3 regions of the Paenarthrobacter sp. NPDC090522 genome follow, and region 3 is predicted to be linked to each of the others. Evidence: riboswitches for the same ligand, from Rfam matches in the RefSeq annotation. Region 3 holds a riboswitch; each other region holds the start of a gene.

Region 1 (10,470 bases), on a different contig from region 3:
GAGGATCAGCAGGTGGGTCGGCGTTCGCCCGCCTTGGCTTCAACTTCGCCCGGCCCGGCAAGGACTCTCTCCAGGGCCTGGGCCTCGCCGCCGCGATCGGCATACCGTCCTTGGGCCTGTACGCAGTGGGGCGGGCGCTGGGCATCACCACGGCAATCCTGCCCAGTGGATTGGACGCCTACTGGTGGACCGTCCCGGTGCTCATCCTCTCGGCCATACGCCACGCGATCGTTGAAGAAGTGATCGTGGTGGGCTACCTGCTGGACCGGTTCGGAAAGTTCGGCTGGAGCACGCCGCTGGCGATCCTCGTCAGTGCTGTCCTGCGCGGAAGCTACCACCTGTACCAAGGTTTCGGGCCCTTCATCGGAAACGTGGTGATGGGCTTGGTGTTCGCCTGGCTCTACACCAGGACCAAACGGGTCATGCCACTGGTGATAGCGCACGCCCTGTTGGACATTGTGGCATTCGTTGGCTTCAGCCTGTTCGGCAAGGCAGTAGGCCTCGGCTAGCAGGCCCCAACTGGGTCGCATTTGTGCGCGTTTTGAGCGCTCTAAACGCGCACAAGTGCGACCCAGTTGGGAGTTAAAGGTATTCGGCCGCCATCCGCAGGTGACGCCATTGGCACCCGCTGATAGCGGCCGAAGTTTCTTGCAGGGGCGTCAGATGGTGACGGCGCCCGAGGTGGTTTCGAAGGTCACGGACATGATCCCGGGCGTGCCGTGCGGAGCCATCCACTGGACAGCGACGTCCTCGAGCGGCTTTTCCACGGGCTCGCCCAGCCATTCGGTGACACGTTCCGCCGAGCCCGCAATGGTCAGGCTGGACATCTTGACGTCACTTTCATAGACCTTGGAGGGATGCAGGCCGGGATCGCCTTCCCACTTGAGCAGGTACGGCACCTGGGGATCGGCGATCAAGCCGAGGATGCCGATCTGCTGCCAAACGAGTTCCCGGCCGTCGGGGAACTTGCGGTTGCCGGGAACTGCGGAACGGCCAAGGCGTTCTTCGAACGGAGCGAGGTCGTCAACGGCGACGCACCAGCCCATCCAACCGCCGCCGGCTGCCGAGCGTGCCCGGACTGCCTGGCCGAAGGGTGCCTTATCCGAAGCGGGGTGGTCGAGGACCTCCACCACTTCAAGGTATTTGTTGTCCGCAAGGGGAATGATCATGTTCCGGGTACCGAAGCGCGGGTGCACTCCGCCCCGGACTGCGTCCACTCCCAATGCCGCGGAAATTCGTTCTGTCGTGGCCAGAAGGCCATCTCGTTCACAAGCGTAAGAGACGTGATCCATGCGCATGGCTTCATCTTGGCACTTTGTGATTCGGGTCTCAGCTAAGTCAAGCCTAACCAAGGTGGGATGTTATTGGAGGGCGGTGCCGGGCCTCATGGCGGGACGCCGGAATGACGCCCGAAGACCGAAAAATACTGTCTTCGTCACAAACCTGTGCATTGTCGCGGGGCCTTCCTAGACTGGCCGCAGTTCGAAGCATTCACAATCCACCGAACCCATGCGCCACGAAGAGGAGAACGCAATGTCCCAAGGATGGTCTTTCGAAACCCGCCAAATCCACGCAGGCCAGGAACCCGATTCCGCCACCGGTGCCCGCTCGCTTCCGATTTACCAGACCACGTCCTTTGTGTTCCCGAGCGCCGAGAGTGCCGCCAACCGCTTCGCCCTGGCCGAGCTTGCCCCGATCTACACCCGTATCGGCAACCCCACCCAGGATGCCGTGGAGCAGCGGATAGCCAGCCTCGAGGGTGGCCTGGGCGCCCTGCTCCTCAGCTCCGGGCAGGCCGCGGAAACCTTCGCGATCCTCAACGTCGCCGAAGCCGGCGACCACGTGGTGGCCAGCCCCAGCCTCTACGGCGGAACCTACAACCTGCTGGCCCACACCCTGAAGAAGTTCGGGATCTCCGTGACCTTCGTCGAGGACCCGGACAACCTCGAGCAGTGGCGCAACGCCGTGCAGCCGAACACCAAGCTGTTCTTCGGCGAGGTTGTCTCCAACCCGCGCCAGGACGTCCTGGACATTGAGGGCATTGCCAAGGTTGCCCACGAAGCGGGCGTCCCCCTGATCGTGGACAACACGCTGTCCACCCCGTACCTGATCCGTCCCATCGAATGGGGCGCCGACATCGTGGTCCACTCGGCCACCAAATACCTGGGTGGCCACGGTGCGGCGATTGCCGGCGTCATTGTGGACTCCGGAAACTTCGACTTCGGCAAGGACCCGGAGCGCTTCCCAAATTTCAACACCCCGGATCCCAGCTACAACGGCCTGGTCTATGCCCGCGACCTCGGCAAGGACGGCGCGCTCGGGGCCAACCTTTCCTACATCCTCAAGGCCCGCGTCCAGTTGCTGCGCGACCTTGGCTCCGCGGTTTCTCCGTTCAACGCGTTCCTCATCGCCCAAGGCCTGGAAACCCTGAGCCTGCGCGTGGAGCGTCACGTCGCGAACGCCACCACAGTGGCCGAATGGCTGGAAGCCCATGACGACGTCGAATCCGTCGCCTTCGCGGGGCTGCCGTCCAGCCCCTGGTTTGAGCGTGGGCGCAAGTACGGCCCCCGCGGTACCGGTGCCGTTGTCGCGTTCACCATCAAGGGCGGCGTGGAGGCGGGCAAGCGGTTCGTGGACGCCTTGGAGCTGCACTCGCACGTGGCCAACATCGGCGATGTCCGGTCCCTGGTGATCCACCCGGCCTCCACCACCCACAGCCAGTTGACCGTAGAGCAGCAGGCTGTAGCCGGCGTTACTCCGGGACTGGTCCGTCTCGCGGTGGGCATTGAGCACGCAGATGACATCATCGCCGACCTTGAGGCGGGATTCCGCGCGGCCAAGGGCGCCTGACGCCGGATCTGCCGTGAAATACGGTGGCGCCACCCGGCCGACGATTATTCGCCGGGCGGCGCTGCCGGGTGCTCGTTCATGAACGAAGATGCTCCAAACCGTCACACAGCTGTCACATTCTTCGCCAGAACGGCTGTGTTCTTCCTAGACTCTTACGTATTAGGTCATGAGTGCCAGTGACAGCCCCGGCTTGCTGGCCGGCAACCCTCCTCCGCGGTGGGGTGCCCCGGGTGAAGACCTGGCCTGCCGCATGAAAGGCGGTGGGCAAGCGCGAGGTTAGGTGTCAAAGGAATGACCATTACTGCTACAGCCCTTCCCACATCCGAGGAAGCAGACGGAACCCTCAAGTACGCCCACGTGGGCCCGCTGGAACTCGAAGCCGGCGGCTTCCTTCCCGATGTGGTGTTGGCCTACGAAACATGGGGCCAGCTGAACGCCGATGCCTCAAACGCCGTGCTGGTGGAGCATGCCCTGACCGGTAGTACCCACGTCGCCCGCGGCGCCACCGATGAAGACGGATGGTGGGAGCAACTGGTAGGGCCAGGTGCCACGATCGATACCGACAGGTTCTTCGTCATTTCGATCAACATCGTGGGTGGTTGTAACGGCAGCACCGGGCCGTCGTCAGCGGCTCCGGACGGAAAACCGTGGGGTTCCCGGTTCCCGCTGGTCACCCTCCGTGACACCACCGAGGCTGAGTCCCGTCTGGCCGATGCCTTGGGAATCCGCGCCTGGCACTCCGTACTGGGCGGTTCCATGGGAGGTGCCCGTGCGCTCGAATGGGCTGTGACTTTCCCGGAGCGGGTCAAGCGCTGTGCGGTGGTGTCCGTGGGTGCCTACAGCACCGCAGAACAAATCGCCTTCGCGCAGTCGCAGACGCTCGCCATCCGCCAGGACCCCAACTTCAACGACGGCGACTACTACCAGGGTGCCGCGCCGGAGGCCGGCCTCGCCCTGGCCCGGAGGATCGCCCACATCACCTACCGCTCCGCCTTGGAATTGGATGTCCGTTTCGGCCGCGAACCGCAGCACCAGGAAACCCCGCTCGCCGCAGCCATCCTGGGGAAGCGCGGCCGGTACCAGGTGGAAAGCTACCTCGACCACCAAGGCACCAAGCTGGTGCGGCGCTTTGACGCCAACAGCTACATCGCCATCACCGAGGCCCTGATGAGCCACGACGTCACGCGAGGACGGGGTACTTTGCAGGAGGCCCTGGGCCGCACGACTGCCGAGTTCTTTATTGCCGCCGTGGACACGGACCGGCTCTATTTTCCGGCCCAGTCCAAGGAACTCGCCGACGCGTTGCCGGGTGACGTTCCGGTGCATGTGATCGAGGCTCCCATCGGCCACGACGGCTTCCTCACTGAGATCGGGCAACTCTCGGCGCAGTTGCGGGAGTCCTTCTTCGCCTGAGCCGGGCACCGGGCAAGCTGTCCAACAGGCATTGCCGTCAGGCCAGCCTGGCTTCCATGCCCAGGAACCTGCCATAACGGTCCACTTCGGCTTCCAGTGCCCGCTGGACGGCGGGCGTGGCGGGCTGGTTCAGGCGGACATCGAGTTCACAGGTTCCACCGGCGAATGCGTGGCGCCACCAGCCGGCCAGCCTGCCATCCAGCAGGACTACGTGCATGGGGCCGCCGTTTTCCGGGAAGTAGGGTGCCACCCCGCCGAGGTAGTGCCGGGACTGCGAGTAGCCCATGACGTACTCGTCGTAGCACTGGATGAGGTCAACGCGGGGGAGTGCGGCGTCCGGATCTGAGCCGACCTCCCGGGCGGCCCCGGTCCGCTCCAACCCGGCAACATCATCCGCTGCCAGGTGGAAGTCCAGCCCGTCGAGCGGAAGCGAGGCCAAGGCCCCAGGGGCGACGTCGGCGGCTACCTCGAGCCCACGCTTCACGTCCTTCATGGTCAGGCCGGACCACGCCGAGCAATCCTTGACCGTGGCCGGTCCACGGCTGGTGAAGTACCGCAAGGCCAACTGGCCCAAAGCCTGGTCCCGTTCATCGGCGTCCAAAGCGTCAGGTCCAGGCTCGGGTACCCGTTCCCCGAACAGCGCGTACGTCTGCTTGAGGGCACCCCCGGCCGAGCGGATAGGTTTGCCGCTGACCAGGATCCGGCTGATTTCCGCATGCATAAGGTGGTACACGAAGCCGAGTCCCTTGCCCGGGAACCCCGCGTCCTCCAGGACCGCGGAGAGTTCCTCGCGGGTCTTATGGGCGCCACCCGCAACGGCTTCGGCGAGGAGGCCGGAGCTTCGGGCGGCCGAGGCGGCATCGACCCCCGTCTGCCGGTACATGCCTTTGTTTCCCTGATGCAGCCGTTCCCCGGACAGGCCCATCAACCAGCCGAGGTCGTCGCGGTGCACAAAGTGCCAAGTGGGCCGGAGGATGTGGGTCCGCAGGATGGTGCCGTCTGCCACGAGTTGCTCCACATCCGCAGCGGAAGCTTCGGGAGTCCGCTGGGCCAGGGACCAGCGCGCGTAGGGAAACTCCTGGGCTTGGACAGCGAGGAGGTTGCGGACTGCTTCTGATGCCGTCGGAGCCAACGGAGCGCGGAGGTGCTGGCGGCTCAGTCGGAGGCGAACGACGTCGTCTGGCTCCAAGGCGACCACGCCTAGCCGCGCGGCAATCCGGTGGCGTTGGGCCCGAAGACGGGTCCCGGCGTCGGACGTTTTGGCGTGATGCCGTCGCCGGAGGACTGGTGCCGCAGGCGGCGGATCACCCAGGGGACAAAGTATTCGCGCGCCCACACGAGGTCCGAAGAGCGGGCTTCCCGCCAGGTCCGGGGCGGGAGGGGCTTGGGGACGAGGGGTTCGAGCGTGTGCTGGACGTTCAACGCCTCCAGCACCATCATCGCGATGGTGTGGTGGCCGAGGGGCGAGAAATGCAGGCGGTCCTCGTCCCACATCTGCGTGTCGGCGAGCTGCCGCAAGGACCACATGTCCGCGACGATGGCGTCGTGCCGGGCGGCGACGGTCCGCAGGTTCTCGTTGTAGATGGCCACCTTGCCGCGGATCCGGCTGAGCACTGAAGAAGCTGTGTCCGGGCCGTTGAACAGGACCACCGTTGCCCCGCCCGAGCTCAGTTCCTGGACGGCTGCGTCCAGCTTCTCGGCCAGGAGGTCAGGATCGCCACCAGGCCGGATGAGGTCGTTGCCGCCTGCTGATATGGACACGAGGTCCGGTTGAAGTTCCAAGCACGGGCCAACCTGCTCGTCCACGATCTGCTGCAGCAAGCGGCCGCGGATGGCCAGGTTGGCGTACGCGAAATCGTCGTGGCCGCGGCCGAGCTCTTCGGCCACCCGGTCCGCCCAGCCACGGAAGCCTCCGGGGTTCTGCGGCTCGGGGTCGCCAATGCCCTCGGTGAAGGAATCTCCCAGCGCTACGTAGCGGCTCCAAGGATGCGTTTGGATTCCATCGCCTGGCGTCACCAATGAACTCATTCTTCCTATCCTGCCTTGTGGACTCGTGCCTGCGAACCTACGCCACCGTAGGTTGTTACCCATGGGTAACTGCAAGAATAGACCCATGACTGAAGCCGTTGCATTCCCCGCGCCCGTTGTCCTGTGGTCCCATGACGAAACCGAAAGGGCGGGAAAGCCGCTCCTGGTCTTGCTCCACGGCTACGGATCCAACGAGGACGACCTCTTCAGCCTCGCCGGAGTCCTTCCCGAAGGCTTCGTGGTGGCCTCCCTGCGCGCCCCCATGCCCATGGGCCCGGGCTTCACGTGGTTCCCGCTCACGGCGTCCATCGACTACTCGCTCGATGCCGTGAAGCTGGCGGCCGGGTACGCGCTGGAGTGGCTGGACACCGTCAAAGCCAACCACTCCTCGGTGACGCTGCTGGGCTTCTCCATGGGCATGGCCATGGCAACCACCATGCTCCGGTACCGGCCCGCGGACTTTGCTGCCGTCGTCGGGCTTTCAGGCTTCGTGATCGACGCCGGTGCTGACGCCGCCTTCCGCGACGCCGAACTGGACGGTTCCGTGCCGTTCTTCTGGGGCCGCGACCAGCAGGATCCCGTCATTACCCAGGACAAGATCGAGTACACCATGGGCTGGGTGCGCAAGCACGTGGACCTCACCAAGGTGCTCTACACGGGCATGTGGCACGGCATCAACCAGCAGGAGATCGGGCACGTGGGCGAATTCCTCACCCACAAGGTCCTCAGCTAGGAAGCAGCGATCCGGACCGTCTGGCCGTTGACGGTTACGGTATCGCCGGCGTGGAGTTGGCGGCCGCGGCGTTCTTCGATGTCGTCATTGACCTTGACCAGGCCGTTCTTGATGAGCTCCGTGGCTTCCACGCCGTCCTCAACGAGGTTGGCGAGCTTCAGCAGTTGGCCGAGGCGGATCATGTCGTCGCGGATGGGGATTTCGTCGATTTCGGGGTTGCTCATACAGCAATGATGCCTGAAGTAGTGTGGTGACAGTGCCGCACCCTACCCGCCGTTCCAGCCTTCCGCTTGCCCTTGGCCTGCCCCTCGCCGTCCTGACGGGGCTGGTGCTCCCGGTCCAGGGACGCATCAATGGAGCGTTGGCTGGCACCCTGGACGACGGCATCGCCGCCGCGGTAGTGAGCTTCACCACGGGCCTGGTGGTGATCGCCGCGATTTCCTTGGCCACCCCCAAAGGCAGGGCGGGGCTGGCGAGGATTGTTCCTGCGGTCCGTTCGCGCAGCTTTCCGCCGTTCTACGTCATGGCCGGTGCCGTAGGAGCCTTCTTCGTCTTCGCCCAATCATTCACCGTGGGCCTCCTTGGTGTGGCGCTGTTCACGGTGGCGTCCGTGACGGGTCAAACGCTCAGTGGCCTGCTGGTGGACCGGCTGGGCATTGCCCCAGGCGGCAAACGGTCCCTTACCGGGCTGCGGGTCCTGGGCAGCGTGCTCACCGTTGCGGCCGTGGCGTGGGCGGTTTCGCCGCACTTTGGCGGCCCGTCCGACGTCGGAACGCTCCTTTTGCCGGTTCTCCTGCCGCTCCTGGCGGGATTCCTGATGAGCTTCCAGCAGGCCATGAATGGAACAGCCACGGTGCACTACGGCACACCGCTGGCAACCACCTTGGTCAACTTCCTGGCCGGTTCGGTGGTGCTGTGGATCGCCTGGCTGGTCAAGGTTGCGGTTGCCGGGGCCGGAAATCCCTTGCCCGCGCACTGGTGGTTCTACCTTGGCGGCCCGCTGGGTTGCGTGGCGATCGGCCTCGCGGCGCTGCTGGTCCGCAGCCTCGGCGTCCTGGTCACGGGGCTGGGCATGATTGCCGGCCAGTTGGTGGGTTCGTTGGTGCTCGACGTCGTGATCCCCACGTCCGGTACGGTGGTCGCCTTGCCCACGGTGCTGGGTACGTTGCTGACGCTCGCGGCCATCATTGTGGCCACGCTCCCATGGCCCAAAGGATCCTTTGCCGGAAGGTCGGCCGCCAAAGGCCGGTAGGCTAGGACACGCAGCTTCCTGCACAGTTCAAACCACCGCGGACCGCACCCAGCGGCCCTGTAGAAATATGGAGTACCCATGGCAGCAAAATCCGTCCTCGACCAGGTCATTTCCCTCTCCAAGCGGAGGGGATTCGTGTTCCAGGCCGGTGAAATCTATGGTGGCTCCCGCTCCGCGTGGGACTATGGCCCCCTCGGCGCGGAACTGAAGGAAAACATCAAGCGCCAGTGGTGGCAGAGCATGGTCCGCGGCCGCGAAGACGTGGTTGGCCTGGACTCCTCCGTGATCCTGCCCCGCCAGGTATGGGAGGCTTCCGGCCACGTGGAGGTTTTCTCCGATCCCCTGGTGGAGTGCCTTTCCTGCCACAAGCGCTACCGCGCGGACCACCTTGAGGAAGAGTACGAGGAGAAGAAGGGCCGTCCTGCCGAGAACGGCCTGGCGGACATCGCTTGCGCCAACTGCGGCACCCGCGGCCAGTGGACCGAACCTCAGGAATTCTCCGGCCTCCTCAAGACCTTCCTCGGCCCCGTCGCCAGCGAAGAAGGCCTGCATTACCTGCGCCCCGAGACCGCGCAGGGCATCTTCGTGAACTTCAACAATGTGCTCACCACGTCCCGGAAGAAGCCGCCGTTCGGCATCGGCCAGATCGGCAAGTCCTTCCGCAACGAGATCACGCCCGGAAACTTCATTTTCCGTACCCGTGAGTTCGAGCAGATGGAGATGGAATTCTTCGTCGAGCCCGGCACGGACGAAGAGTGGCACCAGTACTGGATGAAGGAACGGATGGCCTGGTACACGGGCCTTGGCATCCGCGAAGAGAACCTCCGCTTCTTCGAGCACCCGTTGGAGAAGCTGAGCCACTACTCCAAGGGCACCACGGACATCGAATACCGCTTCGGCTTCCAGGGCTCCGAATGGGGCGAGCTTGAGGGCATCGCCAACCGCACCGACTTCGACCTCTCCACCCACGCCAAGGCCTCCGGCACGGACCTGAGCTACTTTAATCAGGCAACCAACGAGCGCTACACCCCGTTCGTGATCGAACCCGCAGCCGGCCTGACGCGTTCCTTCATGGCGTTCCTCATCGACTCCTACACCGAGGATGAGGCCCCCAACGCCAAGGGCGGTGTGGATGTCCGTACGGTCCTGAAGCTGGATCCGCGCCTGGCCCCGGTCAAGGCTGCCGTACTTCCGCTGAGCCGCAACGAGGACCTGTCCCCGAAGGCCAAGGCCCTTGGCGCCCAGCTGCGCAAGAACTGGAACGTCGACTTCGACGACGCCGGCGCAATCGGCCGCCGCTACCGCCGCCAGGACGAGATCGGTACGCCCTTCTGCATCACCGTGGACTTCGACACCCTCGAGGACCAGGCCGTCACCATCCGTGAGCGCGACACCATGAGCCAGGAACGCGTCTCCCTGGACAAGGTGGAAGCGTACCTGGCGGCCCGTCTGATCGGCGCCTAGGCGTGGCATTGGAATACCGCGAATGGAAGGAAGGCGACGACCTCGCCCTCCTGGAGATCTGGGGCGACCCGGAGACCCTCCCTGCGGAGCAGTTCCGTGCTGCCTTGGCGCCTTCCGGCAACCAGCCGTGGCGCCGGTGCATCGTGGCCGAGGACGTGGTGGACGGTGTCCGCATCCCCGTGGCGGCCGGTGTGGTCCACGAGGCCTCCCTCCATCCTGAGCGTCTGTGGGCCTACATCGAGGTGGCCAAGGATCATCGCCGCAGTGGAATCGGTGCCACCCTCCTGGCCATGCTCCGCGCGGAAGCCGGGAACGCGCCGTCGGGCGTTTCCGCGCTGCGCAGCAAGGTGGAGCCGGGCACGCCCGGGGCCGCCTTCGCTGAGGCGGCAGGGCTGGGACCCATCCAGCGTTCCCAGTTGGTGGTAGTGGACCCCGAGCCACTGAAGCTGCCGAGGTTCGGAGACGGCTCCGAGGAAGCCGCCGCCGAGCGTGTGGAGGACCTGGCCACCGGGTCTGTGGAACTGAGCGACGTCGTGGGCCGCTACTACTCTGCCGTGCACCACTGGGACAGCCCGGGGGAGCTCAGCATCGCCACGGTGCAGCGTCTCTTCCTGCATGACCTCACAGGGGCCCACGGTGCGATTGTCCTGCGCGCACCCAAGGCCAGTGCTTTCGGTGAGGGCGTGCCGGCATCCAGGAAGGGCAAGATCCAGGCGTTCGCCATCAGCTA
Region 2 (10,470 bases), on a different contig from region 3:
TGATCGGCGAGAACGAAGTCCAGGCTGCCAACGTTGACCGCGTCATCCTGGTCTCCGGCCGCCTGTACTACGACCTCCTGTCCAACCGGCAGAAGTCCGGCGATACCTCCACCGCGATCATCCGCGTTGAGCAGCTTTACCCGCTGCCCAAGGCCGAGATCGAGGCAGAGCTTGCCAAGTACCCCAACGCGGACATCGTGTGGGCACAGGATGAGCCGGCCAACCAGGGTCCGTGGCCGTTCATGGGCCTCAACCTGGCGCCCGAGCTGGACCGCAAGGTCCGCCTGGTATCGCGCCCGGCTTCTGCTTCCACCGCGGCTGGTTCCATGAAGCGCCACGCCGCCGAACAGGACACCCTGATCAAGCAGGCGTTCGAACGCAAGTAAGGAAATCTGCCCGGCCCGGGGCGCTGTCACGCGCCGCGGGCCGGGCATTTTCTGTTTAATGGGACAGATACCCGGTTCGCTAACCGGCGCTGACCGCATAAGCCGAGCATGGACCGTAACGAGTGTGAAGAGGTAACCGTGGAAGACAGGAAGCTGCGCATCGCGGCTGTAGGAGATGAACTGCTGGCCGGACTAGGCGATCCCCGTGCCTTGGGCTGGCTGGGCCGGGTGCTGGCCCGTACACCGCAGGAATCCGTCTCGGTGGAATGCTTTTCGCTCCCCTGCCCCATGGAAGGCACCGAGGGCCTGGCGGCACGGTGGCAGGACGAGGCCGGCCGGCGCTTCAGCGATACGCACGAGAATCGCCTGGTCATCGGTTTGTCCGGGCGTGATCTGGAGTTCGGCCTGTCCACCGCCCGGAGCCGGTTGAACCTGGCGAACATCCTTGACGGGGCCTCGCACAGCGGTGTGGAGGTTTTTGTCGTGGGCCCGCCGCCCACCCTGGATCCTGCCCGCAACAAACGGCTGGCCGAGCTCAACACCGCCTTCGCCGATGTCACAACCAGGCGTAACCACCATTATGTTGACACTTTCTCCCCGCTGCTCAACCACGAGCAGTGGAGGACGGACCTCGCAGCCAATGGGGGCACGCCGGGACAGGCCGGCTACGGGCTGATTGCGTGGCTGGTACTTCACCGGGGCTGGTTCCAATGGCTTAACATCGCCCAACCTGAATAACCACGGCGTCGAACACGCCAGGGTCCGCAAACCGGCCGCTTGAAGCCACGTGACTGTTGCCAACCCGGGATTCGCGATATATCGTGTTTCTATCAACGCGATATATCGCATCTCTGGAGGGATCATGTCAGACGAGCTTTGGACCGTGACGGGCCCGCAAACCATCGACGTGGACGATGTCCGCTCACTCAAACTGGGAATCGTGAAGGGCCGTTTCGACGTGGTGACCCACGACGAGCCCTTTGTCCGGATCGAGGTGAGCGAGATCAGTGGCGACCCCTTGACGGTCACGCTGGTCAACGGCCGGCTCGAAGTCCGCCATCAACTGCAGGGACCGCAGGGCTGGTTCCGCAACCTGATGGGCACGGTGAACAACACGAGCACCAATTCGGTGATCGTCGGGATCGCGCTTCCACCCGGCGTCGACGTCGAGGCGGGGACGGTGAGCGGCGACGGCCTGGTCTCCGGCATCAGCGGCCGCGTGCGGCTGAACACCGTCTCGGGATCCGTCATGGCCGACGGCACCAGCGGCGAACTGCACGTCAATACAGTCAGCGGCGAGGTCATCGCCCGCAACCACGACGGCGTCCTGACCGCCAAGAGCGTCTCCGGCGAAGTAACCGCCTCGGGCAGGTTTTCGAACGTGCGCGCCACGACTGTCAGCGGCGACCTCAGCTTCGACCTGCAGGACTACACCAGCGATTTCGGCGCCAATTCTGTCTCCGGCGACCTCACCATCCGCTTGCCCCACGACGTAGGCCTCGATGTGGTGGCGAAATCGGCCAGCGGATCGGTTGTCATCGATGATCAGCTCTATGCCCAGCCAGGCAGCAATGTCCACACGATCGTGGGCCCCGACGAGAAGCTCATGTTGTTGCGCACCAACACGGTCTCGGGCAAGACGTTCGTCATGCACGCCACCGCACCGGCAGCGGAGGGCGAGCACCCGTTCCCCGGCGAAGCGGGGCTCTGATGCCCCCGGTCTTTGCCCACGGAGCACTCCGCCTGTACCTTCTTGCCTTGCTGGAGGCAGCGCCCAAGCACGGCTATGAACTCATCAAGGCCCTTGGCGACCGCTTTGGCGGCACCTACTCCCCGAGCGCCGGAACCATCTATCCCCGGCTGGCCAAACTCGAAGAGGAAGGGCTGGTGGCTACCGAGACCGAAGGCAGGCGCACGAAGTACCTGATCACCGACGCCGGCCGCGCGGAGCTTGACCGCCGGCGCCAGGAACTGGCCGATGTGGAAGACACCATCTCGGCCTCCGTCAGGCGACTCGCCGACGATCTGCGGGCAGATATCCGAAGCAACATGCAGGGCCTGCGGGCGGACCTGGCGGCGACGGCCGAAGCTGCGCGGACCAACGCCAGGACGGCCACCTCGGCGCCGGGCCGGCCCTCCGGATACTCACCCGAGGGCCAGCGCATCCTCAAGGAAGCCGAGCTCATGGTGCAATCATTCAGGGACGATGTCCGCGTGGAGCTCAGGAAGCACGGCGCTTCGCACCCGCTCTCCCCCGTGACCTTGGAAACAGTGCGCACCGTGCTGGACCAGGCCCGGATCTCCATCCGAAATTCGCTGCACGGCTGACCAGCACCGTCCCGGTTCGCTAGCCCATGCCCGGATGTGCGAAACTGGAGGGCAGCTTTATTGAGTATCAATCATTGAAGGAGGCCAGCTATGAGCAAGCGTGCACGTAAGCGTCGTGACCGTAAGCGCGGCGGCGCGAACCACGGCAAGCGCCCCAACACCTAAGCACAGGCTTAGCGTCAAGGCTTAACCGCAAGGGCCCCGGAAACCATCAGGTTTCCGGGGCCCTTGGCGTTCAAGGTCCAACCAGCATCAAGGGGCCAAACTCAAGCGTCCACCGGCTTGATCGAATGGATCCTGTCCAGAATGGAGTTCTTGAGGTTTTCCGGCGCCGATTCGGTGCAGGAGCGCTTGACCATGGTGCGGATGAGGCACTCGAGGTCGTACTGCTCGGAGCATTCCTCGCAACCGTCCAAGTGCTGCTTGATCTCGCTGAGGTCCTCGCGGGTCAAGGCGCCGTCGAGGTACTCATAAATACGCTGCATCCGCGTATCGTCGCAATCGCCCAATCCCTGGCAGTCGCTCATTTCTCTTTCTCCTGATTGTTGCTACCGGCCGAGGCCTGGTCTTCTGTCTGGGCACTGAAGCCCCGTTCGGCGGCATAGTCCGCCAGCATGTCCCGCAGCATCTTCCTGCCGCGGTGAAGGCGCGACATCACGGTACCGATGGGGGTGTTCATGATTTCGGATATCTGCTTGTAGGCGTACCCCTCGACGTCCGCGAAATACACGGCCAAGCGGAACTCCTCCGGAATGGCCTGCAACGCGTTCTTCACATCCGAATCCGGGAGATGGTCCAGGGCTTCGGCTTCAGCTGAACGGAGTCCGGACGAGGTATGGGACTCCGCTTTGGCCAACTGCCAGTCCTCGATCGTGTCCGAGTTGGACTGCAGCGGCTCGCGCTGGCGCTTCCGATAGAGGTTGATGTAGGTGTTCGTCAGGATCCGGTACAGCCAGGCCTTGAGGTTGGTACCCGGCTTGTACTGATGGAACGCCGAGAATGCCTTGGTATAGGCCTCCTGGACCAGGTCTTCGGCATCGGACGGGTTCCGCGCCATGCGCATGGCCGCCGAGTACAACTGGTCTACGTACTGCATGGCGTCGCGCTCAAAGCGCGCCCGCCGCTGTTCGGGTGTCTCCTTGGCAGGATCGACGTCGGCTGCCGCCCCGGCGTCGTCCAGCCCGCCGGCTGCCTGGTCCATGGCCGTTGCGGCCGGTTCAATGGTGCTCATCGAAGCCAAGTCTACTGTCAGCTTCAGGGAATCCGGCTGCGCCGGTACCCGGGCGCCCAGTAAATCCAGACGGTCCTCAACCAGGGTCAAAAAACCAACTCCGTTCGCGAAGCGGCAAACACCATGCCGCAGCCCGGTCTTCACCGCGCCTGATGTTCACAACGGGTCCCGGTGGGTAATTATTCCGCAAAGGTGCAAGACTAGAGCAGACTGCACCCCTTGAACACAACGCTCAGTGACTTTTGTGGCAAGCCATCCAGGAGGCAAGACATGTCAGTAATCCGTTTTCTCGCGCGGCCCATGCTCGCGTCCAGCTTTGTCATCGCAGGTTTGGACAAGCTCAAGAACGCGGACGATACTGCCCGGCAACTCTCGCCGGTCCTGCGCCGTGCCTCCGAGTCCCTGCCGTTCCCGGCTGATGAGAAGGTCCTCGCGCGGGTGATCGGCGGCGCGCAGCTTGGCGCCGGCGCCCTGCTCGGCTTGGGTAAGCTCTCACGTTTCGCAGCCACCGTCCTGGCCGTGACGTCCGCACTGAACACCTATGTCGAGTGGCGTTCGGCAGACATCAGCACCAAGGAAGCCCGCGGCGCGCGCCGGGCCCAGCTTTTGAAGAACATCTCCCTCACGGGCGGCGTGCTGCTGGCATCGGTTGACACCGAGGGACGCCCCAGCCTGGCATGGCGCGCCGAACACCTCGCCACGGACGCCCGCAAAGCAACGGGCAAGCAGATCAAGCGCGCAGACAAAGCAGTTCGCAAGGCCGTAGATAACGCAGTTGGAGCATAAGGAAGCATGACAGGTACCACCGCAGCAAACGCCGGCCCGAAGAACGGCACACCCCTCCCCCTGTGGCCAGCACCCTATGCCACGGTTCCGGTGGATGCCACGGTGACGGTACCGGGATCCAAATCACTGACCAACCGATTCCTGGTCCTGGCTGCGTTGGCCGACGGACCCTCCCGCCTGCGGGCACCACTCCATTCCCGGGACTCCGTGCTGATGATCCAGGCCTTGCGCCAGCTCGGCGCGACGGTCACCGAAGTACCCGGCGACGGCGATTACGGCCCGGACCTGGACATCACACCGATGGATCCGTCCGTCGCGGGCGGCGAAACAGCGATCGACTGTGGACTCGCGGGAACGGTCATGCGCTTCGTCCCACCCCTGGCGGCCCTGCGCGCCGGCGTCACGGTGTTCGACGGCGACCCCCACGCCCGCAAACGCCCCATGGGAACCATCATCGAGGCTTTGGTCGCACTCGGCGTGCCCGTCCGCAGCGAAGGCGGCAGGACGCCGTCGGCCCTTCCGTTCGCGGTGGAGGGCTCGGGCGAAGTCCGCGGCGGGCACCTGGTCATTGACGCCAGCGCTTCCTCCCAGTTCGTCTCGGCCCTGTTGCTTGTTGGCGCCCGCTTCACGGAGGGGCTGCACCTGGAGCACGTCGGCAAGCCGGTGCCCAGCCTGGACCACATCAACATGACGGTCGCAGTCCTGCGCAGCGTCGGTGTCCAGGTGGACGATTCCGTCCCCAACCACTGGCGCGTGGCCCCCGGTCCCATCAGGGCCTTCGACCAGCGCATCGAACAGGACCTGTCGAACGCCGGTCCGTTCCTCGCGGCAGCACTTGCCACGCGCGGCACCGTCCGGATCCCCAACTGGCCCCTCGAGACCACCCAGGTGGGTGACCTGTGGCGGAGCATCCTGGCATCCATGGGCGCTGAGGTGTCGCTGGAGAACGGAACCCTGACGGTCAAGGGCGGACCCGAGATCCTGGGCGCCGATTTCGACGAAACCAGCGAGCTCGCCCCTACCGTCGCCGCATTGTGCGCGCTGGCCACGGGCCGCTCCCGCCTCACCGGCATTGCGCACCTCCGGGGCCATGAGACAGACCGCCTTGCCGCACTGGTGGCCGAAATCAACCGACTCGGCGGAAACGCCGAAGAGACGGCCGACGGCCTCATCATCCACCCGGCCGCCCTTCATGGCGGTGTAGTCCACAGCTATGCGGACCACCGCATGGCCACGGCCGGGGCCATCCTGGGCCTCGCCGTTGAGGGCGTTCAAGTGGAGGACATCGCAACAACGTCGAAGACCATGCCGGAGTTTCCGCAGATGTGGGCAGCGATGCTCGGCCGGACCCCGGCTGAGGCTTCATCGGGCGGGGCCACGAGCTGACCATGGGCCGCGACGCACGCTCCTGGGACGAATCGGACGTACGGATCCGGCCCAACAAGAAGGGTTCCCGCCCCCGCACCAAGGATCGGCCCAGCCATGACGACGCCGTGATCGGCAGGATCATCACGGTGGACCGCGGCCGATATACCGCAGTGGTTGGTGAGGACACCGACAATGAGCGGGTGGTCATTGCCGCACGTGCCCGCGAACTGCGCCGGAACCCGGTGGTCCCGGGTGATTTCGTGGCACTCGTGGGTGATGTTTCCGGTGGCCCGGACACGCTCGCGCGGCTGGTCCGCGTCGAGGAACGCCGGACGCTCCTGCGCCGCAGCGCGGACGACACCGATCCCATCGAGCGCGTCGTGGTGGCCAACGCGGACCAATTGGTGGTGGTTGTGGCTGCAGCGAACCCGGAGCCTCGCACCGGCTTCATCGACCGCGCACTGGTAGCAGCCTACGACGCCGGCATCGAGCCGCTGCTCCTCGTCACCAAGGCGGATGTCAAGGATCCTGCCGAACTGCTGGCCAATTACCTCAGCCTCGACTTTCCGGTCATCATCAGCCGCACGGCGGATTCGCAGGCCTCCGGCATCGATGCACGTTCAGACGACGGGCTCTCCGCCCGTTTGGACAGCGACGCCGTCTCCCGCCTGCGTTCCCACCTCGACGGCAAGGTAACCGTCATGCTGGGACACTCCGGCGTGGGCAAATCCACCATGGTCAATGCCCTCACAGGAGCCGAACGGGCGACCGGTGGGGTCAATGCCGTCACCGGGCGCGGACGCCACACTTCCTCCTCCGCCCTGGCCCTCAAACTGGCGGACGCTCCTTCCGGCAGTTGGATCATCGACACCCCGGGCATCCGTTCATTCGGCCTTGCCCACGTTGATGCCGGCCGCATCCTGCATTCCTTCCCCGACCTGGAGCCCGGCACGGAAGCCTGTGACCGTGGCTGCAAACATGACGCGAGTGCAGTGAACTGCGGGCTGGATGAGTGGGTCAACCAAGGCAATGCCGGCCCTTCCGGCGTGGCCCGCCTGGCTTCGCTCAGGCGCCTGCTCGGTGCCGACCCCCGCCTGGAGGCCAAGGAAACCAAGGAATTGGGCACCGTCAACTGAGGGTCGGAGCCTCACCTCCCCCGGGGCGTGGAGGATTCACGATAGTTTGGTGGCATGACCCAACCCGTTTCCAGCTACAACGATGACTTGCGATTGGCCCACGTCCTGGCCGATTCCGTGGACGCCCAGACCATGGACCGGTTCAAGGCCCTGGACCTGCAGATCGAAACCAAACCCGACCTGACGCCGGTCACGGATGCGGACAAGGCCGCTGAGGAAGCCATCCGCGGACAGTTGTCGCGTTCACGCCCCCGTGATGCCGTCCTCGGTGAGGAATTCGGAAGCAGCGGCCACGGTTCACGGCGCTGGGTCATCGACCCCATCGACGGCACCAAGAATTTCGTCAGGGGCGTCCCCGTGTGGGCAACCCTCATCGCCCTGATCGACGAAGGCGAACCCGTGGTGGGCGTGGTCAGCGCACCAGCCTTGGGCAAGCGCTGGTGGGCGGCCAAAAGCATGGGCGCCTACATGGGCCGCTCGTTGGCCTCGGCCACCCGGCTGAAGGTTTCCAACGTTTCCACGCTCGCGGATGCGTCCATGTCCTACTCGAGCCTGTCCGGCTGGAAGGAGCGCGGGAACCTTGACGAGTTCCTCGGCCTCACCGAGGACATTTGGCGTACGCGCGCCTACGGGGACTTCTGGTCCTACTGCCTGGTGGCAGAAGGCGCCGTTGACATCGCCTGCGAGCCCGAACTGAACCTCTATGACATGGCGGCCCTCGTGCCGATCGTCACGGAGGCGGGCGGCCGGTTCACTTCCCTTGAAGGTGAGGATGGCCCCTTCGGCGGCAACGCACTGGCAACCAACTCGATCCTGCACTCCGAGGTCCTGAAACGCCTCAATCCGGGAATCGACGATCTCCTCTGAATTTTCGACGGCGGACACCTCCCCTGGGAGGTGTCCGCCGCACTTTATTCGCCAAATCCGCCCTTTCCGCATCCTGCGTAACAATGCGCTTAACAAAGTGGACGGCTTTGTATCCGGCATGCGGGGTGCCTTAATGTCTACTACAGGTCACGAGTGCCAGCGCTAAACCCCGGTTTGCTGGCCGGCAACCCTCCATTCGCGGTGGGGTGCCCCGGGTGACGACCAGGCCGGTCCGGAACGGATACGGCAAGCGCGGATCCCCCGCAAGGGGGTCCCTCTTGAGTGAGGTCCCATGAGCACTGTTACGTTCGAATCCACCGTCCTTCCCACTGCCACGCAGGAAGCCGCGGCCGCCAGGCCCCTTGCCGCCGTGACTGGCGCCGAACTGCAGGCGCCCCTGATCCAGGGCGGCCACGTCCGCTACGCCAACCTCGACTACGGAGCTTCCGCGCCGGCGCTGACCATCGTGTCCGCGTACCTGAACGAGGTCCTGCCGTACTACGCGAGCGTGCACCGCGGAGCCGGATTCGCGTCCCAAATCAGCACGTCCGTCTATGAAAACTCCCGCGAGATCGTGCGCGACTTCGTGGGCGGGCGCCCCGATGACTCCGTCATCTTCACCCGTAACACCACCGACTCCCTCAACCTGCTGGCCGGCTGCCTTCCGCAGATCGACGGTACGCCAACCGGCGAAGTCCTGTACCTGGACATCGAACACCACGCCAACCTGCTGCCGTGGCAGGGCGTACCGCACCGCAGCGTCGTAGCCGCTTCCACGCTTGCTGCGACCCTCGCCAACCTGCGCCACGAACTGGCCCAAGGCGGAGTCTCCCTGCTCGCGGTCACCGGCGCCTCCAACGTGACAGGTGAAATCCTGCCCATCGCGGAACTGGCCTCCCTTGCCCACGAATTCGGTGCCCGCATCGTGGTGGACGCTGCCCAGCTCGCCCCGCACCGCCGGATCAACATCGCCGAAGCGGACGTCGACTACGTGGTCTTCTCCGGCCACAAGCTGTATGCACCCTTCGGTGCCGGCGTAGTGGTAGGCCGCCCCGATTGGCTCGACGCCGGAACGCCGCACCTTGCCGGCGGTGGCGCAGTCCGTGAAGCCCGCCTCGACTCCGTCAGCTGGGCGACAGGTCCGGCCCGCCATGAAGGCGGATCCCCCAACGTCCTTGGCGCCGCCACCCTGGCCCGCGCCACGCAGGTCCTGGCCGGCCTTGACCAGCAGGCCTGGCACGACCACGAGGCCGCCATCCGCTCCTACCTTGTGGAGGGCCTGCAGGCCATCGAGGGGGTCACCGTCCACCAGATCTTCAGTGATTCCACGGACACCATCGGTGTGGTCAACTTCTCGGTGGAGGGATTCGACGCCGGTCTGGTAGCCGCCTACCTGTCCGCGGAACACGGAGTGGGCCTTCGCGATGGTCGTTTCTGCGCACACCCGCTCCTCAAGCGCCTGGGCCTGCCGTCCGGTTCCCTGCGCGCCAGCTTCGGCGTGGGTTCCCGGCTGGAGGACGCCGCCCGGCTGCTTAAGGGAATCCAGGAACTGAAGGGCACCGGGCTGGGCTGGGACTACGTGGTGGACGAGGGCCGCTGGGTTCCGGCGAACGACCACCGCAGCTATCCCGAATGGGCCCCCAACACGCCCGGTACCGCAGGCGCTGCTCCCTGCACCGTGGACTGACCGCACTTTGCCGTGACCCGGCCAGCCCTGCCTTGCTGTAAATTCGTAGGGTACTTCCGGCGTTCGCGGTAGAGGAGTCTGTACACACCATGCGGTCCCAAGACCCTTCCAAGGGTTCGCATCAACCCAGCGGTCCCAAGCTGCACGCGGTCCGGCGCAAGGAACTGGGGCAGAGCTTCCAGGATGGCGGCGAGCACTACCATGTGGTGCGTCCCGGCTACCCTGCAGACTCCGTGGATTGGCTTCTTCCTGCCGGCGCGAAGTCCGCGGCCGACATCGGCGCGGGCACGGGAAAATTCACCACGCTGCTCGTGGACCGAGGTCTTGAGGTTACCGCCGTCGATCCTTCCACGGACATGCTGGCGCAACTCCGCCTGTCGTGCCCGCAGGTCCATGCGTTGGAGGGCACCGCCGAGGCGAGCGGACTGGCGGACTCAGCTTTCGACGTCGTCAGTGTTGCCCAGGCCTGGCATTGGTGCGATCCCGACAAAGCCAGCACGGAAATCGCCAGGGTGCTCCGTCCGCATGGCGTCCTGGGCCTGATCTGGAACCAATTGGATACTTCCGTCCCCTGGGTGCACCGCCTTTCACGCATCATGCATGCCGGCGACGTACACAAACCGGGTTTCCGGCCGGCCATCGGTCCGGAGTTCACCGGCTTGGAATGCCATGTCACCCATT
Region 3 (10,470 bases):
GCCAGCAGGCCGGCAACGCCACTCATCAGCACGACGGCACTGGAAACGCCCGTCGCGGCCATGCCCATCACCAGGGAAAGGTTGCTGACCAGGCCGTCGTTGGCGCCGAAAACCGCTGCGCGGAACGTGCCGGACAACCTGTTGCGGCCGCGGGTTGCGAGGCCGCGGACAACTTCCTCGTGGATTTGCTCGTCGGCCACCATGGCGGGGGTGGCGTACGGGTCGGTGCCATAGGGGGAGCGCCCCTCAGCACGTTGGGCCAACGCGAGGACGAAGACGGATCCGAAGTGCCGCGCCAGGAAACCGAGGAGCCGGCTGCGTGCGGACGCCGCCTTGGGCATGCCGGCGTGTTCCCCGAGCAGCTTGAGCCAGTGGGCCTCGTGCCGGCCTTCCGCCTCTGCCAGGGCCAGGAGGATCTGCCGTTCCTCGCCGTCACGGCGTTGGGCGAGTTCGCGGTAGACGGCGGCCTCGGCCCGTTCGTCTGCCAGGTACTGCCGCCAGCGCCGGATATCCGACTGCGTGGGTGTTCGCGGGGCTTCGTCTGCGGGGTGGGGGGCCGGAGCGGGGCTCGACGGACCGTGGGATTCCTGGTGCTGTTGCACTGTTTCTCCTGGGCTTGATGGGACGGTTACGGCCCCTTTGCACCGCCCACTGTACCGCTTATTTCCGGGGATTTTTGGCTGGTATTCCTTAGCGGGAATGTTCGGCATGCCTTAATTCCGTACCCTGCTGCAGCGGCGCTGCGGCCGTCGGCAGCCCTCCCTTGACCCCTTCCTGAGGCGGTGCTCAGATGGTTAGACAGGGGCGGGGCACTCCCCGCACATCGGTCAGTGGACCGCCTGGTGCGGCCCATCGGACGGAGGTTGCAGCATGAGCACCGAATCACATCCCCACCACCCGGAACGGGCAACCATCGAATCGGATCCGGCCTACGACTACAACGAGGACCAGGAAGTGGACGAGGCCTGGGCAGAGGAAGGCGAGGTGGCGGACGACGACGAGCGCATTGTGCCGCTCGATGAGGCCGAGGAAGAATTCCGCGGCGACGGCGACGAATCCTAGGCAGCCGGCACCAGGTTGAAGAGCCGCTCGCGCCCGGCGGCACGTCCGACGGCGGTAACGGTCACCGTCAGCGTCTGCGACGCGGAACACCAACGTGCGGCGCGGACGGAACGTGCCAATGCCGCGGCCAGCAGCCGGGGATCAGGGTGGTGAAATCGTTCGGCGCGGCCGCGCGCTGCAATGACCACCGTGCCTTGGACGAGGTTGACGACGGGAATCACCCGGACTGCGGGGGCGGCGCTTTCGATGGGGCTGGTGTTGACCAGGGCCGCTTGGGATGCGCCTGCTCGGTGTGCGGGATCTTGGATCGTGCTGGTTTCAGCCTGGTACGGCAAGGACTGCTCCTTGGTGGGAGTGCTCTTGCCCGCTCGGTTGTCTCTGGTCCGGGGCGGGCCGCTTCCTCATCCGAACCACCCGTGAACATGGGGTTGGTGTGCGGCCAGTCGGAGCTTGGCGCCACATCTCTTGAAGCTGCGTCCTATCCTAATGCCTCCCCGCAATGGGGGTGGGTGTGCTTGTGGATGCCGGGGACGACGCAAACGGCGACGCCACCCCGCGAAGGGTGGCGCCGCCGTCGTGAATTGCTTGGTTTACCGCAGTGAAGCGAGCCTGTCAGGCCTTGTGGCTGGTGACCGGGTGGGCGTCCAGCGGGAGCTCATCCGAGATGGCTCCAGCAACCCGCTTGTCCCACGCCGCGCGGACGGCGGCATCGGTGGGCGGAGTGAGCAGTGAGATCACCACGAACGTCACGAACGAAGCGCCGAGGCCCCAGTAGATGGGATCGTTCGCGTAGACGCCGTCGGCGCTCTCGATCACACCCGTTGCGAAGAGGATCAGCAGGACCAGGGTAAGGACCGAGCCCACGGCCATGGACCAGGCTGCGGCGATGCCGGTTCCGCGCTTCCATACAAGGCCGCCGAGGATGGCGACGAGGAGGCCGCCTACCAGGATGTCGTAGGCGATGGTGAGGGCCACGACCACGTCCTGGGCCGCCATGGAGATCAGGACCGCCAGGACGCCGAGGCCGAGGACCCAGTAGCGGTTCGCCTTGACGTCGTGCTCGGGGTTTTCCGTGTCGTCGGTGTTGATGGTCTTGCCGAACCAGCTGGCGACGAAGGGGACTACGTCTGCGCGGGCCACTGTGGCCGCGGCAATGAGTGCGCCGGAGGCGGTGGACATCATCGCGGCAACGGCAGCTGCCATGACCAGGCCGCCAATGCCGATGGGCAGGATGTGCGTTGCCACCTCGGCGTAGACAACGTCCTTGCCGAGGTTTGCCACGTCGATGTCCGGCAAGGCCACGCGTGCGGCGAGGCCGATCAGGGCGCCGGCTACACCGTAGAGGATGCAGTAGACGCCGGCGGTTGCGCCGCCCCAGCGTGCAACCGTGGGGGTCTTTGCCGTGAAGACGCGCTGCCAGATGTCCTGGCCGATCAGGAGGCCAAGCGTGTACACCACGAAGTACGTGATGATGGTCTGCAGGCCGATGCCGTCGATCTGGAAGAAGCTTGCATCAACGCGCTGGCGGATGCCGTCCAGGCCGCCGGCTGCGTTCATGACGAACGGCAGCATCAGCAGGAAGATGCCCACGGTCTTGATGATGAACTGGACCTGGTCAGCAAGGGTGATGGACCACATGCCACCGATGGTGGAGTAAACCAGCACGATCGCGCCGCCCACGGCGATGGCCAGCCAGCGTTCCCAGTCGAAAAGGACCACGAAGATGGTGGCGTAGGCGCCGGTGGAGGTTGCGCAGAGCATGAGGGTGTAGGCCAGCATGACGATGCCGGAGGTCTGGGTGGCCTTGCTTCCATAGCGGAGGCTCAGCATCTGCGAGACCGTGTAGATCTTCAGGCGCTGGATGGTGCCGGCGAACAGCAGGCTCAGCAAGAGGACGCCGGCGCCGATGGCCACCACCAGCCACATGCCGGAGATGCCGAACTTGTAGCCCAGGCCAACGCCGCCAACGGTGGATGCGCCACCCAGGACAACCGCGGCCATGGTGCCGGTGTAGAGGAACGGTCCCAGGCGGCGACCGGCCACCAGGAAGTCGCTGTTGTTCTTGGTGCGGGACTTGCCCCACCAACCGAACGCCAGCATGGCAAGCAAATACACCACCACAATGGCGATGTTGATGAACGAAGAGTCCATGAGTGGCTCCTTGGAGCTGATGCACGGAGGTTGGGGTATTCGACGATACTCCTGCAGGGCGTCGAAGTCTCTGTGCTGACGAACGGAGTTGGACGTGTGTTGTGTGCCTCACAGACAACACTTGTTGCCTATGAGGATATGTTGTGATGGGAGTAACAGTCAAGGTGGTTTGGTCATGGTTCCGCGGATTCTGGGTCTTTGCCGTGGCTGTCCGGCTACTATTGGCTCCAATGACAGGGCCTCCCGGACGGGCCTGAAAGGTTTTGTGAATGAAGGCTCTACCCGTTGAACCCAGCAATGTTCCCGTTGCCATCGGTTCCAGAATCCGTGCAGCCCGGCAGGCGCAGCGGCTCACCATCGAGCAGGTTGCAGACGCGACGGGACTGACCAAAGGCTTCCTCAGCAGGGTGGAGCGGGACCTCACCTCACCGTCAGTGGCCTCCCTGGTGACGCTGTGCCAGGTGCTGTCCGTGTCTGTTGGCGACTTGTTCGCAGCGCCCGAAACGCATCTGACGCGACGCGACGATGGACCGCGCATTTCCCTGGGTGGCCAGGGCATTGTGGAGCGGCTGCTGACGGCGCGTTCCGAGCGCAGGCTCCAGATCCTGCAGGCAACCATCGAGCCGCGGGGGCGTGGCGAAAACGAACTCTATGCCGTGGACTGCGATGTTGACGTGCTGCACGTCGTCAAAGGCAGGATCAAGCTGATCCTGACCAACGAGGAATATGACCTCGAAGAGGGGGATACCCTTTCCTTCCCGGGCCGCGAGCCCCACACCTGGATCAACCCCACGGATGAGACGGTGGAGGTGCTCTGGGTCCTGGTGCCCGCGGCCAGCAGGTAGGACTGGGGGCTTAGCCCACGTGGACCCAGGGGCGGCGGGTGATGTCCGGCTCGGCTTCCCTCAGCACTTCCCGGGTGACCGGTGCGATCTCGCCCTCGCCGAAGAAGAGGAACTTGCTGAGGTTGGAGATCGGGTTGCCCTCCGTCCAGCGGAAGTAGATGTGCGGCATGAAGCCCGTGACGTCCCGGATGTGGAGGAGTACGGCAGCCAAGGTATTGGGCACGTTGTTGCTGTGGACTTCCAGGATCTTGAAGCCGTGGCGTTCCTTGCCCACTACCTGGAGTTCCTGCTCGAAGTCCGAGCTGTCGTCCACGATGATCTCGATGAAAAGTGCGCCGCAGTCCTTGGGCAGGTGGTTGGCCTGCTGGGCGTGTTCCAGCTTCTCCTGGTACCGGTCCGCGCTGAGGTGCTTGGGCTCGTGGGCAATGATCCGGACGGGACCATCACTGTTGTTCGCGGTGAACTCGAGGGCCTTCTCGTCCATTTTGATATGGGTGGCCCGCAACTCGAAGGCGCGGCGGATCCGGGAAATGAAGCTCACCACCATGATGCCCAGGATGAACAGGGCAGCAATCTTGAGTCCGTCCGGGCGCTCGATCGAATTGACCACCGTGGTGTAAATGAAGACGAGCGAGACGATGCCGAAGCCGATGAACTGGGCCCGCTGCTTCTTGCGCCGTGCGGATAGCGTCACGGCAATGGATGCCGACGTAATGAGCACCAGCACGCCCGTGGCATAGGCGCCGCCCTGGGCGTTCACGTCTGCCTGGAAAATGATGGTCACGGCGAAGGCGATGACCGTGAACACCAGAACCAAGGGACGGAGTGCCCGGGCCCACGCGGGAGCCATACCGTAGCGCGGCAAGTAGCGGGGGACCAGGTTCAGCAGGCCGGCCATGGCAGAAGCGCCGGCAAACCACAGGATGGCTATGGTGCTGATGTCGTACACGGTGCCGAAGCCATCGCCGAGGAACTTGTGGGCAAGGTAGGCCAGGGCGCGCCCCTCGGCCTTGCCGCCGGATTCGAACTCGGCGGCGGGGATCAGCATGACCGTGGTGAAGCTTGAGGTGATCAGGAAGGAACTCATGATGATCGCTGCCGTTGTCAGCAGGCGGTGGGCACCCTTGATCCGGCCTGCGGGGTTGGCGTCGGTGTCCGTGGCGCGCCCCTTGATCTGCGGCATCACGGCCACGCCGGTTTCGAACCCGGAGAGGCCCAAGGCCAGGCGCGGGAAGACCAGCAGGGCAAGCCCGATCATCATCAACGGATCGCCATGTGACGTGGTCAGTGCACGCCACCAGTCGGTGATCACGTGGGATTCGGTAAACAGGTGGCTGATGGCCACGAAGACCACCACAAGGTTCAGTGCCAGGAAGGCCGCGACGAGCACCACGGCAACGTTGATGGCTTCCCGGAATCCCCGGAGGAAGACGATGCCCAGCCCGGCGATCAGCGCCAAGGTGATCACCACGTGCTGCCCCTCCAGGAATTCCGGAGCGAACGGGTTCTCGATGAGGTGTGCTGTTGCGTCAGCGGCGGACAACGTAATGGTGATCATGAAGTCCGTTGCCGCAAAGCCGAGGAGCGCAAGGACAAAGAGCTTGCCTCCCCAGCGGGGGAGCAGGCGTTCCAGCATGGCGATGGAGCCTTCGCCGCGGGGGCTTTCCTTGGCCACGCGGCGGTAGACGGGCAGGGCTCCGGCCAGCGTGGCGAAAACCAGGAGCAGGGTAGCCAGCGGCGAGAGCAGGCCCGCGGCAAGGGCGGCGATGGCCGGTTGGTAACCGAGGGTGGAGAAGTAGTCCAGGCCCGTGAGGCACATGACCTTCCACCAGGCTTGCGGCTTGTGCGACTCGGACGGCTTCCCGTGCGGTCCTTGCCGTTTGCCCGACGTGTCCGGCATGCCTTCCAGCAGCCACGCCTTGAGATTGAAGGCTTCCTTGCGCCGGTCGGCAGGGTCGGCCGGAGGCCTGGTCAGCGTGGTCACGTCGTCCTTTCGCGCAGCACGGTGCTGCTCCCGGAATGGAGCGTATTGCTGGGAATTGCCTGGTAATACCGGTTTTTATGGAATCTTTACGCCTCATGTGACCGGCATCTCATATGGTCGACCCGACAAAGCTGACTTGTAAACAGGTGATGCTTATTAGACAACTTTGAGTGTATGATGGGTGTCACAGCAGCCATCTACTTAAGGAGTTGCGCAACTTTGGAAGAGCTCCGTATCGAGGCCAACGGCAACCTCGGCCCCATCGATTCCTCCCGCATCCCGCGCTACGCCGGTGCAGCCACCTACGCCCGCCTGCCCCGCCTGGACCAGGTGTCCAAGGCCGACGTCACCGTTGTCGGCGTGCCATTCGACTCCGGCGTTTCCTACCGTCCCGGCGCGCGCTTCGGCGCCAACCACGTGCGCGAGGCCAGCCGCTTGCTGCGCCCGTACAACCCCGCGTGGGACGTCAGCCCGTTCGAGAACATCCAGGTTGCCGACGCCGGCGACATGGCCGTGAACCCGTTCAACATCAACGAGGCCATCGAAACCATCCAGCAAAACGCCCTGGACCTTACCGCCACGGGCAGCAAGCTTGTCACTCTCGGCGGCGACCACACCATTGCCCTCCCACTGCTGAGGGCGGCGGCTGAACGTGCCGGCGAGCCCATCGCCATGCTGCACTTCGATGCCCACCTGGACACCTGGGACACCTACTTCGGTGCGGAATACACGCACGGTACCCCGTTCCGGCGTGCCGTCGAAGAAGGCATCCTGGACACCGAGGCCATCAGCCACGTTGGAACCCGCGGTCCGCTGTACGGCAAGAAGGACCTCGACGACGACCACCGCTTTGGCTTCGGCATCGTCACCTCGGCAGACGTCTACTACCAGGGCGTTGCCGAGACGGTGGCCAAGATCCGGGACCGGATCGGCAACCGCCCGCTGTACATCTCCGTGGACATCGACGTCCTGGATCCGGCCCATGCGCCGGGAACGGGTACGCCGGAAGCCGGCGGCATCACCAGCCGTGAACTCCTGGAGATCATCCGCGGCTTCCGTGGCATGAACCTCGTGGGAGCCGATGTTGTGGAAGTTGCTCCGGCTTACGACCACGCGGAAATTACGGGTGTGGCCGGCAGCCACGTTGCCTACGAACTGGTGACCCTCATGGCGGACAACGCTGTGGAGGGCGACCGGCACGGCGCTCCGAACGGCTACGCCCAGCAGGCCCTGGGTGCACGCATCGAAGAACTCGCGAAAGCTACCCGGCGATGATCGACTTTGATCCGGGCACGGCGGCTCCCACCAAGGAGACAGGCCAGCGCAACGGTGGGGACCTCGTTGTCGAGACCCTTGAAGCGCTCGGTGCGAAGACGGTCTTTGGCATTCCCGGCCAGCACGCCCTGGGTTTGTTCGATGCCATGGGCCGCGGCAACCTGCACTTTGTGTCCTCCCGGGTGGAGAACAACTCCGCGTTCGCCGCTGACGGGTACTCCCGCGCTACCGGCGAGGTGGGTGTGTTGTTCCTGTCCACGGGGCCGGGCGCGTTGACGTCCCTGGCTGGTTTGCAGGAGGCCTACGCCACCGGTGTTCCGATGGTGGTCGTCGCGAGCCAGATCCCCTTGGAGGGGTTGGGTGCCCGCCGCAAGGGCATGCTCCACCAGCTTGATGACCAAAAGGCGTCGGCCGCGAATGTCACCAAGAGCCAGCGGCTGATCCAGCACGCTTCGGGTATCCCGTCTGCCATCCAGGACGCCTGGACGGAAGCGATTTCGTCCCCGCAGGGCCCTGTGTGGATCGAGATTCCGCAGAACGTGCTGCTGGATCCGATCGTGGTCCCGCCGGTGGAAGATGCCTTGGCTGAGGCTTTCGACAACCCGCCGCGTGTGGAGTTGGTCCGTGAGGCCGTGAAGTGGCTTACGACGGCGGAACGTCCGGCGATCATCGCCGGCGGCGGTACGCGCCGTGGCCGGGCCGAAAAGTCGTTGCTCTCCATTGCCGAGCAGTTGCGGTCCCCGGTGATCTGCACCCCTGGGGGCAATGGCGCGTTCCCGTGGAACCACGAGCTGTCCCTGCAGTCCTGGATCGAGGACCGGTACATGACCGACGTCCTTGAGGACGCGGACGTACTGATCGTCATCGGTTCGTCCCTGGGCGAGGTGACGTCGAACTACTTCACGTTCGCCCCCCGCGGCCGGATCATCCAGATCGATGCCGAACCCCGTGTCCTGGAATCCAACCGTCCCGGCCTGGGCATCCGTGCCGACGCCGGGCAGGCCCTCGCAGCACTCGATGAGGCGCTTGCTGAAGCTGGCGCCGCGGATGCAACCCGACGCGACTGGCACGGTACCAGCCCGGAGGATGTGGTCAAGGACGCCTTGGCCAAGGTCAAAGCCCGTCTGGAATCGCAGGACCTGGCCAAGGAACTGAAGTTCATGGCCGATATCCGCGAAGCCGTTCCGGCGGACATGCAGACCTTCTGGGACATGACCATTTCCGCGTACTGGGGCTGGTCCTGCTGGGATTCCCGCGAAGGCCAGTTCCATTCCGCGCAAGGCGCAGGCGGCCTCGGGTACGGGTTCCCGGCAGCCATCGGCGGGGCCGTGGGCTTGGAAACTACCGGAAAACCAAGCAGGGTACTCGCAGTGTCCGGCGACGGTTCGTCCATGTACTCCATCTCGGAACTCGCCACTGCGAAGCAGCACAACATTCCGGTCACGTGGTTGATCGTAGACGACGGCGGCTACGGCATCCTGCGCGAATACATGGTGGGTGCCTTCGGCAAGGCCACGGCCACCGAACTCGCCCGCCCCGACTTCGTCAAACTGGCCGAGTCCTTCGGCGTCCCCGCGCGCCGGGTATCCCCGGAGGAAGTGGGGGATGCGCTCAAGGCGTCCTTTGCCGCAGACGGACCCAACGTCGTCGTGGTTGAAACGCTGCTGAAGATGTTCGGCCCCACCCACCTGGACGACTAGCAGCACGAAAAACCCCCGCGCAGAAGCGCGGGGGTTTTTCTGCGTTGCAGGGCGGAACCCACAAGCTAGTCGAGGTCGCGCCGCGTGCCCTCCGGTGTGGCCTTGACCGCGATCGCCGAGGCCAGCATGGCCACGATCCAGAACACTGCGATCAGCCAGATACCGCCTCCGGCAGCGAGGCTCAGGCCCGCGACGATCATCGGTGTGAAACCTGCACCGATCATGGAAGCGCCTTGGTACGCCAAGGATGCGCCCGTGTAACGATTGCGGGTGGGGAACTGTTCGGCCACGTAGGCTGCGATGGGTCCGTAAAGGAACCCTTGGACCAGACCGTTGCCCAGGATGATCGCCACCGCAAAACCCCACAACTCGCCGTTGGTCAGCAGCATCAGGATGGGGTACACCAGCACCGCGCCCAGGAGGGACGCGCCGATGAGCACCCGACGGCGGCCCACACGGTCGCTGAGGCGGGCAGAGTAGAAGCAGATCACCAGGGTCAGGAGAGCGGCAAATGCCTTGATGTTCAGGACGCCGTTCTTGTCCGCGCCGCTGTCAACAGCTACGGAAACGCCCCAAACGGTGGTCATCGACTGGCACACGTAGAACGAGGTGGTGGCGAGCAAGCCCAGGACCACGGCCCGGGGGTTGTTCTTGAGGACATCCAGCAGGGGAACCCGGCGCTTTTCGCCGGCTGCCTCTAGGCGCTGGAACGCCGGAGTCTCGGCCACCTTCAGGCGGATCACCAGGCCCACCACAATCAGCAGGGCGCTCAGCAGGAATGGAACGCGCCAACCCCACACCAGGAAATCCGTGCCGGACACTGCGGCGAACAGGGACAACGCAAGCGTGCCGAGGATGGCCCCGGCCGGCCCGCCTGCATTGGCAAACGCTGCCGCGAAACCACGGTGTTCCTTGGGCGCATGTTCGATCGCCATCAGTGCAGCTCCGCCCCACTCGCCACCCACGGCCACACCCTGGACCAGCCGGAGGATCACCAGGGCCAACGGTGCGGCCATGCCGATCTGTGCAGTGGTGGGAAGAAGGCCGATGGCCGTGGTGCCAAGGCCCATGATCAACATGGACAGCACCAGCATTTGCTTGCGGCCCAGGCGGTCGCCGAAGTGCCCGAAGATCAGGCCACCCAACGGGCGGGCGATGTAGCCCACTGCAAGGGTCACGAAGGAGGCGAACAGGTCGAAGCCCGGGCCGAGGTTGGCGAAGAAGACCTTGTTGAAGACCAGGCTCGCTGCCGTCGCATACAGGACAAAGTCGTAGTATTCGATCGCGCTGCCAATAAAGCTGGAGGCCAGGATGCGGCGCATGTCCTTGGAATTCATGGACGATTCCGTGGTGGTGACAGCTCCGGTTTCCGGGGCTGTTGGGGCTGAGCTCATGGGGTTTCCTCTGGTGTTTCGGGCCGCGTCAGCGCTGACGGGCGAACGGGATGGTGTCG

The links. A riboswitch is a leader RNA that binds a small molecule or an ion and turns the genes downstream of it on or off. The one in region 3 is predicted to bind S-adenosylmethionine.
Positions count from the first base shown of each region.
Region 1: linked by a shared signal. The riboswitch ahead of ACIQT2_RS04755 (homoserine O-acetyltransferase) and the one ahead of ACIQT2_RS17560 (hypothetical protein) in region 3 are both predicted to bind S-adenosylmethionine.
Region 2: linked by a shared signal. The riboswitch ahead of ACIQT2_RS03175 (aminotransferase class V-fold PLP-dependent enzyme) and the one ahead of ACIQT2_RS17560 (hypothetical protein) in region 3 are both predicted to bind S-adenosylmethionine.

Region 1 covers NZ_JBIVXL010000003.1:163,908-174,377, reverse strand. Annotated here, with positions in the region: gene ACIQT2_RS04770 (CPBP family intramembrane glutamic endopeptidase) at 1-509, shown strand, start outside; gene ACIQT2_RS04765 (VOC family protein) at 660-1,298, opposite strand; gene ACIQT2_RS04760 (bifunctional o-acetylhomoserine/o-acetylserine sulfhydrylase) at 1,510-2,850, shown strand; SAM riboswitch class IV at 3,013-3,127, shown strand; gene ACIQT2_RS04755 (homoserine O-acetyltransferase) at 3,142-4,263, shown strand; gene ACIQT2_RS04750 (winged helix DNA-binding domain-containing protein) at 4,301-5,461, opposite strand; gene ACIQT2_RS04745 (SGNH/GDSL hydrolase family protein) at 5,464-6,291, opposite strand; gene ACIQT2_RS04740 (alpha/beta hydrolase) at 6,377-7,024, shown strand; gene ACIQT2_RS04735 (RNA-binding S4 domain-containing protein) at 7,021-7,248, opposite strand; gene ACIQT2_RS04730 (DMT family transporter) at 7,272-8,276, shown strand; gene ACIQT2_RS04725 (glycine--tRNA ligase) at 8,355-9,740, shown strand; gene ACIQT2_RS04720 (GNAT family N-acetyltransferase) at 9,743-10,470, shown strand, end outside.
Region 2 covers NZ_JBIVXL010000002.1:221,973-232,442, forward strand. Annotated here, with positions in the region: gene ACIQT2_RS03120 (multifunctional oxoglutarate decarboxylase/oxoglutarate dehydrogenase thiamine pyrophosphate-binding subunit/dihydrolipoyllysine-residue succinyltransferase subunit) at 1-386, shown strand, start outside; gene ACIQT2_RS03125 (GDSL-type esterase/lipase family protein) at 525-1,124, shown strand; gene ACIQT2_RS03130 (DUF4097 family beta strand repeat-containing protein) at 1,249-2,097, shown strand; gene ACIQT2_RS03135 (PadR family transcriptional regulator) at 2,097-2,714, shown strand; gene ACIQT2_RS03140 (50S ribosomal protein bL37) at 2,805-2,879, shown strand; gene rsrA (mycothiol system anti-sigma-R factor) at 2,981-3,241, opposite strand; gene ACIQT2_RS03150 (sigma-70 family RNA polymerase sigma factor) at 3,238-4,035, opposite strand; gene ACIQT2_RS03155 (DoxX family membrane protein) at 4,216-4,731, shown strand; gene aroA (3-phosphoshikimate 1-carboxyvinyltransferase) at 4,738-6,117, shown strand; gene ACIQT2_RS03165 (ribosome small subunit-dependent GTPase A) at 6,120-7,235, shown strand; gene hisN (histidinol-phosphatase) at 7,290-8,102, shown strand; SAM riboswitch class IV at 8,248-8,361, shown strand; gene ACIQT2_RS03175 (aminotransferase class V-fold PLP-dependent enzyme) at 8,395-9,789, shown strand; gene ACIQT2_RS03180 (class I SAM-dependent methyltransferase) at 9,879-10,470, shown strand, end outside.
Region 3 covers NZ_JBIVXL010000014.1:94,225-104,694, forward strand. Annotated here, with positions in the region: gene ACIQT2_RS17550 (VIT1/CCC1 transporter family protein) at 1-602, opposite strand, end outside; gene ACIQT2_RS17555 (hypothetical protein) at 871-1,062, shown strand; gene ACIQT2_RS17560 (hypothetical protein) at 1,059-1,397, opposite strand; SAM riboswitch class IV at 1,414-1,533, opposite strand; gene ACIQT2_RS17565 (sodium:solute symporter) at 1,675-3,213, opposite strand; gene ACIQT2_RS17570 (helix-turn-helix domain-containing protein) at 3,483-4,058, shown strand; gene ACIQT2_RS17575 (APC family permease) at 4,069-6,042, opposite strand; gene speB (agmatinase) at 6,262-7,317, shown strand; gene ACIQT2_RS17585 (thiamine pyrophosphate-binding protein) at 7,314-9,017, shown strand; gene ACIQT2_RS17590 (MFS transporter) at 9,083-10,411, opposite strand; gene ACIQT2_RS17595 (MBL fold metallo-hydrolase) at 10,440-10,470, opposite strand, start outside.